Regions from separate parts of the Halobacillus sp. A1-3 genome, predicted to be linked through region 3. Evidence: riboswitches for the same ligand, from Rfam matches in the RefSeq annotation. Region 3 holds a riboswitch; each other region holds the start of a gene.
The links. A riboswitch is a leader RNA that binds a small molecule or an ion and turns the genes downstream of it on or off. The one in region 3 is predicted to bind S-adenosylmethionine.
Positions count from the first base shown of each region.

Region 1: it holds a riboswitch for S-adenosylmethionine, as region 3 does, so the genes downstream of both, ACRYKC_RS06240 (homocysteine S-methyltransferase family protein) here and metE (5-methyltetrahydropteroyltriglutamate--homocysteine S-methyltransferase) in region 3, are expected to answer to the same signal.
Region 2: it holds a riboswitch for S-adenosylmethionine, as region 3 does, so the genes downstream of both, ACRYKC_RS14650 (methionine biosynthesis PLP-dependent protein) here and metE (5-methyltetrahydropteroyltriglutamate--homocysteine S-methyltransferase) in region 3, are expected to answer to the same signal.
Region 4: it holds a riboswitch for S-adenosylmethionine, as region 3 does, so the genes downstream of both, metK (methionine adenosyltransferase) here and metE (5-methyltetrahydropteroyltriglutamate--homocysteine S-methyltransferase) in region 3, are expected to answer to the same signal.

Region 1 is NZ_JBPCEO010000003.1:164,377-168,172, forward strand. It holds gene ACRYKC_RS06230 (Z1 domain-containing protein) at 1-1,565, shown strand, start outside; gene ACRYKC_RS06235 (hypothetical protein) at 1,751-2,014, opposite strand; SAM riboswitch class I at 2,285-2,397, shown strand; gene ACRYKC_RS06240 (homocysteine S-methyltransferase family protein) at 2,480-3,529, shown strand; gene ACRYKC_RS06245 (YidH family protein) at 3,625-3,796, shown strand, end outside.
Region 2 is NZ_JBPCEO010000008.1:78,595-82,390, forward strand. It holds gene metC (cystathionine beta-lyase) at 1-986, opposite strand, end outside; gene ACRYKC_RS14650 (methionine biosynthesis PLP-dependent protein) at 983-2,104, opposite strand; SAM riboswitch class I at 2,186-2,297, opposite strand; gene ACRYKC_RS14655 (hypothetical protein) at 2,522-2,929, opposite strand; gene ACRYKC_RS14660 (hypothetical protein) at 3,044-3,376, opposite strand; gene ACRYKC_RS14665 (DUF4385 domain-containing protein) at 3,460-3,796, opposite strand, start outside.
Region 3 is NZ_JBPCEO010000002.1:301,953-305,748, forward strand. It holds gene bioB (biotin synthase BioB) at 186-1,175, opposite strand; SAM riboswitch class I at 1,349-1,460, shown strand; cobalamin riboswitch at 1,523-1,718, shown strand; gene metE (5-methyltetrahydropteroyltriglutamate--homocysteine S-methyltransferase) at 1,856-3,796, shown strand, end outside.
Region 4 is NZ_JBPCEO010000005.1:284,359-288,154, forward strand. It holds gene pckA (phosphoenolpyruvate carboxykinase (ATP)) at 1-1,327, opposite strand, end outside; gene ACRYKC_RS11470 (thiol-disulfide oxidoreductase DCC family protein) at 1,492-1,878, shown strand; SAM riboswitch class I at 1,933-2,046, shown strand; gene metK (methionine adenosyltransferase) at 2,260-3,456, shown strand; gene ACRYKC_RS11480 (gamma carbonic anhydrase) at 3,498-3,796, opposite strand, start outside.

The DNA of each region.
Region 1 (3,796 bases), on a different contig from region 3:
CAACTCCTTACTCCCTTTATTTACAGCCAGAGGAAATGACCATCCATGAGGGGAAAGTATTTGAGCCGATACGCCCTGCTTTCACAGAACTGGTGCCTGTCCATGATCGGTATATCGGGGGCGATATGTACTTTGAGAAGTCGCAGATTGCCGGTCATTTCGCTTCTTACCTCTACCATGAAGTGGCTGAGAAGGAACTGCAAGTCATGAAGAAAATGGATGGGCGCAGGGTGAAAATGGACAAGCTCTTGAAGCAGAAAAACATCGCAAATATCCGAAGAGCCATCGTTAATTTTATTGTAGGAAGCTGTATCCGACGCTGGCAGCAACGGCAAGCGGGAATGAAGCAGCGAAAGTATTCCTTCATTATTCATACTGAACGCGGGAAAAACGCGCATGCCTGGCAAGGGGAACTCATCCGCAGTTTTGAAGATTTATTGATCGAGGCAGCGAGAGAAGAGTCGGAAGTATTTCACACGTTGGTTCAACAGTCTTATCAGGATCTGATTCGTTCCGTGAAAACTCTGAATAATGTACCTGTGCCTTCTTACATTCAAGTCTATCTAGAAGTGAAGCTAGCCCTTGACCAGGAATATATCGTCAGTTCCATCGTTAATTCGGAAAAAGACGTGAAGGAGCTGCTTGACCACAGTGGACAGCTCCAGCTTCGTGCGCCCATGAACATTTTTATCGGTGGACAAATTCTCGATCGCGGAGTAACAATCCATAATTTGATTGGCTTTTTCTACGGAAGAAATCCAAAGACTTTCCAACAGGACACCGTGCTTCAGCATTCTCGGATGTACGGAGCCCGTCCGCTTGAAGACCTTGCCGTCACTCGCTTTTACACAACACAGAGAATTTATTCAATTATGGAGCGGATCCACGAATTTGATGCAGAACTTAGACGTGCCTTTGAATGTGGAGGGCAAGAACGTGGGGTTGTGTTTATCCAGAAGGATTTGACTTCAACCATTTTACCTTGCAGTCCCAATAAGATTTTATTATCCAGTTTGACCATGCTGAAACCTCATAAGCGTCTGTTACCGGTCGGTTTTCAAACCGGGTACAAGACCCACATCCAGAAAACAGTGCGTGAAATCGATCGCTTAATTGAAAATGAATTGAAAAATGCCCGCTATCACGAAGAAGGAGCTTACTTGATCCCTGTTGAAAAGGCGAAAGAAATGATCACGCTTGTTCATAAGACGCTTGAGATGGAAGAAGGTCGAGAGTTCAACTTGGACGAGTATCATAGTGTCCTTGATTATTTGAGCACCGAAGCAAAATCAGGGGCTTATGTGTGGCTAATCACAAGGACAAGACGTGAAATTCAACGCTTTAAGGAGGATGGGGCATTTGAGAATTCTCCAGATACACCAGGAAAAGGTAAAGGGGAGCTTGCCATCGCTAGAAGAAAAGCAAAGGACCATCCGGCTTTGATTATGCTCAGGCAGGAAGGAAAAAAAGAGCATGGCTGGAGAGGTGCTGAATTTTGGTGGCCAGTGGTTGTCGCCCCTTCTGAAACAAGGCCAACGGTTTTTGCGAATAAAACGGTGAAATAAGAGAAACGGCAGCCGAACAAATGGCTGCCGTCTTTTTTTATGCTTATTAAGTTAGTTGGATGGATAACTTTTTGTGTCGTGAGTCTACATCCAGCTCCTTGCCCGACTAGCTTATAAGTCAATCGGCTCGGTCATTATAAAGTCATTCACTCCAGGTTGTGCCCCCAAGGAGCTTACTCTTTTGCTCATGCATATTGCTTAAGCATTTTATACATACGCTGACCTTCATCATTCAGTACATGACCATTACCGTGACATTTCGTGCATTCTTTCGTATAGCTCGTTTCTTCAACGGCCATTTTCCACGCCGCTATTTCATTGGCATGATTGACACGCTGATAGTGATCCCCAAGCATGTTGGCTTTATGATCATCATATTCTTCATATTTTCCAGTTCCGTGACATAGAGGACAGACGTTGTATAGCTTACTCACTGTTTTGGTTTGCATCACGAACACTTCCTTGTTAGTTGATATTTATAAATTATGATTGATTTTACGGAATATTCAGACGGATTGCAAGAAGTTCATAGGCTTTTTTTTGATATAAAAAAGAAAAAAAGTCACAGTCCTAGATCTATCAAGGGATGACCAAATTTGTTAAGAATCTGTGAACAAAACCAATTCGTCATTCATTTCTAAATTCACTGAAAATTATCATTGACAGAACAAGGGTATGGATTCTATAATTTCTAGCAAGTCAAAAATAGAATCATGATTCTCTTATTTTGAGTGGCGGAGGGACTAGGCCCTGTGATGCCCGGCAACCTTTCAAGCTTTTTGTTTGAAAAAGGTGCCAATTCCTACAGATGTATTCATCTGGCAGATAAGAGGAAGAACCGAGAATTCAAACCCTTCTTCCTTTTGCCGGGAAGAAGGGTTTTTCATTATTAAAAAAGAAAGGTGCGGCTGAGGATGAAACGTACATTAGAAGAACGATTACAGGATGGGCCCGTTGTGTGCGGGGAAGGATACTTATTTGAATTGGAAAGACGAGGATATTTACAGGCTGGATCATTTGTGCCAGAGGTAGCGCTGGATAACCCTCAAGCGTTAAAGCAGACATATCGAGACTATATGCTGGCTGGTTCAGATGTTGTACTAGCCTTTACGTATAATGGCCACAGAGAAAAGATGAGGATCATCGGTAAGGAGGATCTACTTGAACCGTTGAACCGCCAGGCGATCCGATTAGCCAAAGAGGTAGCCCAGGAGCATCCAGAAGAAGAAGCGCTCGTGGCTGGGAACGTTTCCAATACGAACCTTTTCAATCCAGAAGATGAAGATTCAAAAGCGGCAGTAAGAGAAATTTTCAGGGAAATGACTGGCTGGTGTAAGGAAGAAGGCGTAGACTTCGTTAACGGAGAGACCTTTTATTACTATGAAGAAGCGAAAATCGCCCTAGAGGAAATTCAGAAGCAAGGACTGACTGCAGTCATTACGCTTGGATTGATGAGTGAGAATATATTAAGAGATGGCTATACCGTTGAAGAGGCGTGTCGTCTTTTAGAAGAACAAGGGGCTCTTGTTGTTGGCATGAACTGCTTCCGCGGTCCTGCTACGATGCAGCCTTATATCGAAAAGATTAGAGAAGAGGTAAAAGGCTATGTAGGGGCCCTGCCTATTCCGTACCGCACAACTGAAGAACATCCAACCTTCTTTAACTTGCCGGATGGCGGCTGTTCTTGTTCACTTCCAACAGAGACAACTTTCCCTACTTCTTTGGATCCATTGTATTGCAACCGCTATGAGCTTGCTGAGTGGGCAAAAGAAGCGAAAGAGACAGGCGTCAATTACTTTGGACTTTGCTGTGGTGCCTCGCCGAGCATGCTTAGAGAAGTTGCGGAAACGGTTGGCAGAGAAACTGTTAACTCGACGTATTCTCCTGACATGAAAAAGCACTTCTTGTTCGGTACAGACGAAACATTGCAACAACATAACAGGGAATACCGTACGAAAGCTTAGCTCATATGAGCGTTTTACGGATACGAGTTCTTCATACGTGATAAACTGAAAGAAAGAACGATTCGTAAAAGAGGTGAGGACGGGCTATGGAAAAAATGGATGAACAAAAACTGATTCAGCAGCATTTAGCGAATGAGCGGACGTATCTTGCCTGGATTCGAACTGCTATTGCTCTTGTCGGTGTAGGATTTTTAGCGACAACGCTTCACATTAATGGGGCCCAGCAAATGAGCCGTTTCGGAGAAGATCTGGCCATCCTTGTCAGCA
Region 2 (3,796 bases), on a different contig from region 3:
ACAGCTCCCAAGCTGACGGCATAGACTGGAATCTTCATGTGTTTCGTCAATTGTCTTACGGCTTCTTCGTCCTTCAAGCGGAACGACAGAACGGCTCCCGCACCCTTGCTCTGGTACGTATGAGTGAAATAACCAGGATGAGCAGTAAAGCCAGGATAATAAACTTCCTCCACAAGCGGATGCTTCGCTAAAAATTCTGCAATTGTAAGGGCAGACGCTGCGGATTGATTCAATCGGCAATGGAGAGTTTTAAGCCCTCGTAACACGAGCCAGGAATCGTGTGCCCCAAGAATGGATCCGAACGAGTTTTGTAAGAATGATAGTTTCTCAGCTACTTGCTCGCTGTTGGTTGCTGCAAGACCAGCTACAACATCGCTGTGTCCGGCAATGAACTTCGTTGCACTGTGAAGCACAAGGTCTGCGCCTAGATCTAAAGGCTGTTGAAGCGCTGGTGTCATGAACGTGTTATCAACGAAGGTTAAACAGTCATTCGCTTTTGCAAGCTTAGCAACCGCTTGAATGTCTGTAATTTTAAGTAGTGGATTGGAAGGCGTTTCGATATATAAAAGTTTTGTATTCGGACGAATCGCTGTAGCGACCGAATGCAGATCTGTCATATCTACGAAGGTGTGATCGATTCCAAACCTGTGTAGAACATCATTGATGATACGGAAAGTACCTCCGTACACATCCTCTGAGATCACGACATGATCGCCTTGAGACAAAAGCATGAAGGATGTGGAAATGGCCGCCATGCCTGAGGCGAACGCAAACCCTTTTGTACCATTTTCAAGACCCGCAATAGCCTCTTCCAATGCTTCTCTTGTCGGGTTCCCTGAGCGGCTGTAATCATATTTTCCGGGTTCATCAAAGTCAATCTGGTGAAATGTGGATGCCTGTTGGATAGGGACGCTGACCGCCCCAGTATACTTATCGAATTTATGGTCGTTATGAAGCAGGCGTGTCTGCAAAGAATAATCAGTCATTTGATCGTCTCCTCCTTTTTCAAATTGGCAAGTGTTTGATCAAGGTCATAAATCAAGTCGTCAATATGTTCAACTCCTACTGAAAACCGCAATAAACGGTTGCATACACCGTAAGAGGTTCTCGTTTCCTCCGGAATGTCTGCATGGGTCTGGGTGGCTGGATACGTAATGAAACTTTCCACTCCGCCGAGGCTTTCAGCAAAGCTGATGACATTCAGATGGCTGAGGAATGGGTCGACCCAGTCTTCTTCTTGTAAGCGGAAAGAGATCATACCGCCTTTCCCGGGATATAAAACGTCTGTAATGGCATCGTGATTTTCCAAGTATTCTACAATCGCTTTGGCGTTAGATTCGTGCTGCCTCATGCGAAGCGGTAAAGTTTTCATCCCTCTCATTAACAGCCAACAATCAAAAGGGGATAACACGGCTCCTGAGGTGTTTTGATGAAAGGCGAGCTTTTCGCAAATTCCTTCATCTTCCGCTACCAGTAGACCAGCCAGTACATCGTTATGACCACCGAGGTACTTCGTTGCACTGTGAATGACGATATCTGCGCCTTCTTTTAATGGCTGCTGAAGAAGGGGAGTGTATAGGGTATTATCGACAATCAACAGCAGGTTATGTTCTTTGGTAAAACGTGCAATCTCCGAAATATCCGCTACATGCATCAGAGGATTGGTAGGTGTCTCAATATAAACAGCCTTCGTCTTTGGTGTAAGTAAATCCTTAAGCCCTGATAAGTTCTGACTGGCACAGTATTGAAAAACTACTCCAGATTGTTCCGTTATATGTTCGAACAAACGATAAGTCCCTCCGTACAAATCCTCTGAAACAAGTATTTCATCTCCTTGTCTGAAAAGGGATAGTGCCGTTTGAATTGCCGCCATCCCAGAACTAAAGGCGAATCCCGCTTTTCCTTCCTCGATGTCTGCGATCGACTGTTCTAAAATTTTTCGTGTTGGATTGCCTGTTCTTGAGTAATCAAAACCTGTAGATTGCCCGATCCCCTTATGTCGATAAGGAGTAGAAAAGTAGACGGGAGGGTTGATCGCTCCTGTAGGATCCTCGTTTCGATTTCCAGTTTGCACAAATTTTGTATCCGTATGAGGGGTGTTCATCGTCATTCTCCTTTTTTAAAACATGTAGTTGAAAAATAAAAAAAGCCTTCTTAAGAAGAAGACTTTAACGTTCGGATCTTCTTCTTATCTTCCAAGTTGGGTCACAACTTGCTGGACGTAGCACCTTACTGGATATATACCAGTGGTTGCTGAGGCTTCACAGGGCCAGTCCCTCTGCCTCTCTTGATAAGAAATGGATTCATCACTATTCATTTGGGAAATTCTTTCTCCCTAATGTACACTACTCACTTCCATTTGACAATAGAACAGCAAGAATTTTTAGAAAAATCCGTCTTTAGGGATGGGGTTAATTTATGAAGGGCTACTCAAAAGGTGAGCAGCTGGGAAACGGGGACGTTGGATGGAAGACCAATGAAACCTAAAAAACCGCTCATCCCAAAATGAGCGGTTCGTGAATTATCGTATATTTACTTTTGCACTCTCAGGTGTCTCAACGCCAGCTTCAATGTACGTGCGTACAAGTTGCCATGTGTCCTTCTCTTTTTTATATGTATTAAAAAAGAGGTTGGACGAACCCAGAAGTTCTCCTTCCAGTTCAATCGATACCCAGAAGGAAGCGAGCCATTCATTCTCTTTTAATTCAGTCAGACAATGGTCGGTATAAATCCACGTCATATCCTTATCCTGAAAGTGACCAAAAGCTTGCTTCCAACCTTCAATCGAGTCCTCATAAGAGTAGTCGATCACTTCGTCCTGACGAATTTCTCTTACCACTAATTGATCAGATATTGTCTCTTTTAGAAAATCTAAGTCCTGTTTACGGGCGCGTTCTTTAAATGTTCCATAGTAAGAGTGAAATTCCATTCCTTACCACCTCCAACTAGGGAAGTTCGATAAAAGGATGGAATTTCCTTTTTTAAAATCCATTGTCATGAAGGTAGGCAGGGTGGTTGTAAAAGGGAATACCGCACTCGCTCTTCAGTGACAGATTCCTAAGTTATAAGCGGTAATTTTTAACTGGGATGCGACGATGGTGAGCCAGATGGCGTAATTACTGATAAGCAAGATATATCGACTTTTCTTGTTAGATACATGTGTTCTCGTTTTGAATAAAAATCCGAGGAACGGTAACGTAATGACTGTGAATAACATGGTTAGACCTAACAAGCCCTTCGCTTCACTCATCCACAAAAATTGATCAAAGAGAGGGATGATGAGAGCAGGTGTATAGAGGATAGAAATAAAGTAGATTCCGAGACCCCATGAGGTGAGCATCAGTCCTAAGCTTAAGACGAGGAAAGGGATTTTCAAGAAATTCGCTCCTTATCGCGTTAAATCCGATTTAGTTTATCGGATTAATAGTAGCTTACGTTTGAAGGACTGATTTGTCAATATCAACCGTATTCTTTTTGGTGAGCTTTTTTCTTAGATAAGTATTCTTCGTCTTCTCTTGCTTTAATCCACTTCTCTTCAAATATTTCTGCTGACTCGGCCTTTTCCTCATCAATCTCCCGTTCCTTTATATTGCCCTCTTCATCATACTTTTTCCCGCCTTTGTAATTGGTATAGCGACGGGAGCGTGTATATCCCATTTGCAGGAATTTCCTCGCCATATCCATGCCGACAAAGTCATCTTTTTCTTTATAGTCGAGGAACATCTGATAAATTTTTTCAGAGGATTCTTTAGCAATCTCTGGTGTTTTGAAACGCCAGTGTTCTAGAATCTCGCTC
Region 3 (3,796 bases):
ATCCCAGAACTCATCGGCTTATATCTTATCTAGTTCTATAGAGGATGTTCTTATTTCTAGGCTCAAATACTTTTCTTCTACTATTTGCAATTGTTCCTTTAAGTCGTGCATACAGAAACTTCCTTTCAATAAGAATTGAATTTTATATGAAATAAAGAAAAACTGCCCTATTGAGGCAGTTTCTTTTAACTTAAAACTTTTTCCTTGGTTACTACATCCACTTCAAACCCTAAATCTTCGATCATTTTGTGGTCTTCCGTACTTTCTTGCCCCTCTGTAGTTAGATAATCTCCAACAAAAATGGAGTTCGCTGGATATAAACTTAGCGGCTGTAGGCTGAGTAAATTCACCTCGCGCCCCCCGGAAACGCGGATTTCTTTTGTAGGGTTGATAAAACGGAAAAGGCATAAAATCTTTAAACAATAGGACGGCGTCAATTCGTCAGTCCCTTCAAGCGCTGTTCCATCGATGGCATGAAGGAAATTAACTGGAATGGAATCCGCATCCATGAGATTCAAGGCGCGCGCCATATCAACGATATCCTGTTTCGATTCTTTCATTCCGACTATGACACCGGAGCATGGGGAAAGTCCTGATTGTTTCGCATAGTTAACCGTTACGACACGATCGTCGTAGGTGTGACTCGTGGTGATTTGATCGTGGTGATTTTCTGAGGTGTTAATATTGTGGTTGTAACGATCGACGCCAGCCTCTTTCAACTGCTCAGCTTGTTCTGGTTTTAGTAGTCCCAAGCATGCACAAACCTTTATATCATACTTCGCTTTGATCTCTTTGACCGCCGAGGTTACAATATCTATCTCACGTGTGGAAGGCCCTCTTCCGCTTGCAACGATGCAATATGTACCAGACTTCATTTGGTGAGCTTTTTCTGCTCCTCGAACAATCGTATCTTTGTCCATCATTCGATATTTTTCGATGGGAGCTTTTGAATCTCTGGACTGCGCACAGTACCCGCAGTTCTCTGGACAAAAACCTGATTTTGTATTGATGATCATGTTCAGCTTCACTTTGTTCCCGTAAAACTTCTTTCTGACATGATAGGCACTGTGCAGCAAACTGAGCAGCTCATCTTCCGGGCAGTTTAGAACGTCTAAAGCTTCATCATTCGTAATCTCATAACCATTAATCGCTTTAATCGCTAAAACTCTCCACATAAACAAATCCCCTTTCTAAGAACGTATCGGTTAACCAATTTTGTCGAATGGTTAACAACCAATGATAGCGTACCATAATCTGTCATAAAAAACACCTTTTTCTGACATTACTTCAATTTGACAGTGTCCTGCCTCCATGCTAGTATTCTTTTAATCCATTAAACGAATACGATCTCTTATTTAGAGCGGTGGAGGGACTGGCCCAGCGAAGCCCGGCAGCCGAATCAGCATTTTTGCAGATTTAGGTGCCAATTCCAGCAAAGCTTTGCCTTTGAAAGATAAGAGAGGTTGTACGTATAAACCTCTCCTTCGTGAGAGGTTTTTTTCTTACATATGGATCAACAACTGAATACCGTAGATCTTCAGGTGCTGAATAGACTTATTCAGCTTAAAAGGGAAGTCCGGTGAAACTCCGGCACGGTCCCGCCACTGTAAATGGGAGCAAACCTGCTTGCAAGTCACTGTCTTTTAGATAAATAGACGGGAAGACGCAGGTTTGTGATGAACATAAGTCAGGAGACCTGCCTGTTGGTTGTACACTCAAACCTACGAGGAATAGGGAGGTGTTAAGACGAATGGGATCCGTTTGTTATAAACGGCTATTTCCCAAACTACTTTCAACCATCTCTCTCCTACATAGAGGGATTTTTTATTGTCAAAAATTAAAGGGAGGAATCAAAATGACTCAAGTACTAAGTTCAGCCATTGGTTATCCAAGAATCGGAGAAAATAGAGAATGGAAAAAGACATTGGAACGTTTTTGGAAGGGTTCAATCTCAGAAGAGGATCTGCTGAAAGACATGAAAAAAATTCGCCTGACTCATCTGCAAAAACAGAATAATCTTGGTATCGACTTGATACCGGTTGGGGATTTCAGTCTGTACGACCATGTTTTGGACACAGCATTTATGTTTGGGCTGATTCCCTCACGTTTTAAAAAAAGGGATTATTCTATAACTACTTATTTCGATATCGCACGCGGCAACGATGAATCCGTTGCTTCAGAAATGACGAAATGGTTCAATACCAATTACCATTATATCGTCCCTGAGATCCAATTAGATCAAACTCCCGAGCTTACACATAATTATCAGCTTCAATACTTTAAAGAAGCGAAAGAAGAACTTGGACTGACGACTAAACCGGTCTTGTTAGGTCCGATTACTTTTGTCAAGTTAGCAAAAGGGTATAGGGAAGCTGATGCAGGTCCTCTATTAGAGAAGCTTGTCCCTCTCTACATACAAGTGCTTCAGGAACTAATAAGTGCTGGTGCGGACTGGATTCAGGTGGATGAACCTATTCTATGTACATCAGTCTCTAAGAAAGACCTTCAACTTTTTAAAGAGGTGTATCATTCAATCCACCAGCAATTACCGGGAGCTAAGATTCTGCTTCAAACTTATTTTGAAGCTATTGATCATTATGAAGAGATCATATCCCTTCCAGTCGCGGGGATTGGCCTGGATTTCGTTCATGACGAAGGAGCGAATTTAGAAGCATTAAAGAAGCACGGTTTTCCTAAAGACAAAACCCTTGCTGGCGGGCTGATCAATGGCAGAAATATTTGGAGAACGGATTTGGAAGAGAAGCTTGCCCAAGTTGAGGAAATTCTTTCTGAAACTCAAAGCCTGATCGTCCAACCTTCTTGTAGTTTATTACACGTCCCTGTAACTGTAGAAACTGAACAAGAACTAGATCCTGAGTTAAAGAACGGGTTAGCTTTTGCCGATCAAAAACTTGAAGAAGTGACCCTTTTAACTAGAGGCATCAACAATGGAAGAGATTTAATTGAAGAAGAACTCGCTGTCCAAAAAGAGAAACGAAACCAACTATGGGCTTTAAAGCAAAATACATCAGATCGACTATCTGAGGGCACCGTTCACATGACAAAGCGAAATAGGGACTACCAAACTCGCAAGAAACTACAGGAAGCGTTTTTCAAGATTCCGCTGCTGCCAACGACAACCATCGGCAGTTTGCCGCAAACCAAAGGAATACGCCAGGCACGATCAAAATGGCGCCAAGGGGAATGGTCCGATTCCTATTATGAAACGTTTATAGAAAACAATATATCTGAATGGATTAACCGCCAGGAGGAATTGGGACTGGACGTACTTGTTCATGGAGAGTTTGAGCGCAACGACATGGTCGAGTTCTTTGGTGAAAAACTCGAAGGATTTGCGTTCACCCGATTTGGATGGGTGCAGTCCTATGGGTCTCGTTGCGTAAAACCGCCAATCATCTATACAGATGTGGCTTGGAAAGAAGCGATGACTGTAAAAGAAATCTGTTATGCACAGTCTCTGACCAATAAACCGGTGAAGGGAATGTTGACGGGTCCTATTACGATTTTGAACTGGTCGTTTGTACGTGAGGATATCACACGTTTTAATGTAGCCAAGCAAATTGCCTTAGCTTTGGAAAAGGAAATCAAAGCTCTTGAAGAGCAGGAAATTCGTATGATCCAAGTGGACGAGCCAGCATTAAGAGAAGGGCTACCTCTTAAAACGGAGAAGCAAAACCTCTATCTCGAACAGGCTGTCTATGCCTTTAAGCTAGCTACCTCATCCGTAAAAAATGAAACGCAAATCCACACTCATATGTGCTACTCAGAGTTTGGA
Region 4 (3,796 bases), on a different contig from region 3:
AAGAAAGCTTCATACGGGAGCCTTCTCCATAAGGGCCTCCGGTCCACCCAGTGTTGACTAAATAGACATCTGCGTCAAACTGATCGATCTTTTCACCAAGCATTTCTGCATACGTAGAAGGAGCAAGGGGCAGGAATGGTGAACCGAAACAAGCTGAGAATGTAGCTTGAGGTTCTGTAATCCCTCTTTCAGTTCCGGCAAGCTTACTGGTATATCCACTGAGGAAGTGATACATGGCCTGCTCTTTGGTCAATTTACTGATTGGTGGAAGCACACCAGTTGCATCGGCTGTAAGGAAAATGATTGCGTTTGGATGCCCTGCAATGCTTGGGCGGATGATATTATCTATATGATCGATCGGATAAGCTGCTCTTGTATTTTCAGTCAAACTCGTATCCTCAAAATCAGGAACATGACTATTTGGTTTTAGAACGACGTTTTCTAATACTGAACCAAAGTGAATGGCATTAAATATCTGTGGTTCGTTTTTCTCAGACAAACTTATGCACTTCGCATAACAGCCACCCTCAATGTTGAAGATACCGTAATTGGACCAGGCATGTTCATCATCACCGATTAATCTCCGGTTGGGATCAGCCGACAAAGTTGTTTTACCTGTGCCTGAAAGACCGAAGAATAAAGCGACATCGCCCTCTTTTCCTACATTAGCAGAACAATGCATAGGCAATACATTTTTTTGAGGAAGCATGAAGTTCATAACAGAGAAGATTGATTTCTTAATTTCGCCAGCGTATTCTGTTCCACCGATTAAAACGATACGGTGTTTAAACGAAACCATGATAAAGGCTTCTGAATTTGTTCCGTCAACATCAGGTTCTGCTTTAAATGTCGGTGCGGATACCACGGTGAATTCTGGCTCTAATTCTTCCACTTCATCTTCGGAAGGTCGGATGAACATTTGTCGGGCAAACAGATTATGCCAAGCGAATTCGTTAATAACTCTGATCGGAAGCCTGAACTTTTCATCAGCCCCAGCAAACCCTTTAAAGGAAAACAAGGCGTCACGATCTTTCAAGTAATCGAGCACTTTATGGTAAAGTGTGGTGAAGGTGTCTTCATCGATGGGCTGATTTACCTTGCCCCAATCAACTTTATTAGCGGAGACATCATCTTTTACTATAAATTTATCCTTAGGAGATCGTCCTGTATAAGCTCCAGTGGTCGCCTGGATGGCTCCTTTGTCCGTAAGCGCCCCTTCATGACGCTCTAAGATGTGCTCCACTAATTGAGGTACCGATAATTGGTGGTGGACATGCTCCTGGGCTAATAAGAGGTTTAATTCTGACATTTGATTAATGGCACTCATATGTGTCTACCCGCCTTTTTTAAAAGATTTCAATAAGCTAAGTACTTAATTTGAACATTAGTATAACACATTCATATTAATAATCCATACTCTTTGTGAAAATGCTTTCAATTTATTTTTTACCCTTTTATCAGGTAAAATAAAAGAAGAAAGGTTGTGATTTAATGAGCAAATCACTTGTGCTTTACGATGGGGGTTGTTACTTGTGTAATCAATCAAAGCGTCTGTTTAAAAGGTTTGATTGGTTTAATACGATGGAGTGGATCTCTCTTCAACAATATGGGAAGGTAAATTCTCTACCCAAAAGTAGGGAAAAAGCAATAAAACAGGAGTTACACGTACTGCTTCCCTCTGGAGATGAGAAGAGAGGGTACTTTGCTATTACTTATCTTATGAGAAAATGTCCGCTCACGTTTATTCCAGGAGTCCTTTTTTCCATTCCTGGAAGCAGCATAATTGGAAAACCACTATACGCATTCGTGGCTAGAAGCCGTTATAAACTTTTCAAAGGTAAGTGTAAGAATGGCTCTTGCTCTTTGCCTAAGTCATAGGTATTTAATTGACATTAAACATGGTTTTCGATACGATATCCAAGAACGGAAACTCTCTTATCCAGAGTCGGTGGAGGGACAGGCCCTTTGAAGCCCGGCAACCCGTCATTCAAATGACATGGTGCTAACCTGAAGCAAGGAGATCAATGACTCCTTGGACGATAAGAGCGAAAGGAAGCAGCCCCTTTCCTCTAAGTCAGGAAGGGTTTTTTCTTTTATATAAGGAAATGATCCATAAGTGAACTTGATCCTCCTTTGTACGTAGTTCCGGAGGACAAGATATGAAATGAACGAATAAAGAAACTGTCATACGGTTTCTACACATACTGGTAAAGAGTTCCGTCTAATTCATTGAACTTTCAGAAGGAGGAGTTTTAGAGAATGCCTGCCAATCGCCGGTTATTCACATCAGAATCTGTTACCGAGGGCCACCCTGATAAAATTTGTGACCAGATTTCTGATGCGATCTTAGACGAAATTTTAAAAAACGACCCAAATGCAAGGGTCGCATGTGAAACGACAGTCACTACAGGACTTGTACTAGTGTCTGGAGAAATCAGTACCAATACCTATGTAGATATTCCATCTATTGTACGCCAGACGATCAAGGATATTGGCTATACAAGAGCCAAGTATGGTTTTGATGCTGATACGTGTGCAGTTCTTACTGCCATAGACGAACAGTCCCCAGATATCGCCGGTGGAGTAGATGTTGCCTATGAATCACGTGAGGGACAAATGAGCGAGGATGAAATTGAGGCAATTGGTGCAGGTGACCAGGGGCTTATGTTCGGATTCGCAAACAATGAAACAAAAGAATTGATGCCTTTGCCGATCTCTCTTGCGCATAAACTTTCCAAGCGCTTATCTGATGTTCGTAACGACGGTACACTCGAGTACTTACGTCCAGACGGGAAAACTCAAGTTACGATTGAATACGATGAAAATGATCAACCGGTTCGCGTTGATACTATTGTTATTTCTACTCAGCATGCTGAGGAAATTACGCTTGATCAAATTAAAAAAGACATTAAAGCTGAAGTCATTGATCCTGTTGTGCCTTCTTACTTAATTGATAATCATACAAAATATTTCATTAACCCTACAGGTCGTTTCGTAATCGGCGGGCCGCAAGGGGATGCAGGTCTGACAGGAAGAAAAATTATTGTTGATACTTATGGTGGATATGCTCGACACGGGGGCGGCGCTTTCAGTGGGAAAGATGCGACAAAAGTGGACCGCTCCGCTGCTTATGCGGCGCGTTACGTAGCTAAGAACATCGTAGCAGCAGGTCTTGCAGATACTGTGGAGGTTCAGCTGGCGTACGCTATCGGTGTTGCCCAGCCTGTATCCATTTCTATAAATACGTTCGGTACAGGGAAGGTAAGCGAAGAAAAGCTGGTTGAAGCAGTTAGAGACTTGTTTGACCTACGTCCAGCTGGAATTATTAAAATGTTGGACCTTCGTCGTCCGATTTATCGTCAAACAGCTGCTTACGGTCACTTCGGACGGACTGATGTGGAATTTCCATGGGAAAAAACTGATAAAGCAGAAGAACTTATAAACCGCTTGAAGTAAAACAAAGCCTCTGAATTCATTTTCAGAGGCTTTTTTAATAGTTAGGTTTGCAGGCTTTTATAATATTGTCCTTTTTCAACATAAGTTTTACGAATGCGGTCAAGTTCCTGAATATCCGTTTCGTTCAATTCACGCACAACTTTTGCAGGCCTTCCAAATGCCAGCGTATTTGGCGGTATTACTTTTCCGGGTGGAACTAAGCTTCCCGCTCCTATGAAAGTTTGCTCACCAATTTCTGCTCCGTCAAGGATAAGTGAGCCCATTCCGATCAATGCGTTCTTTTTAATGTGGGCAGAGTGTAAGGTCACTTGATGACCGACAGTTACTCCGTCTTCAATAA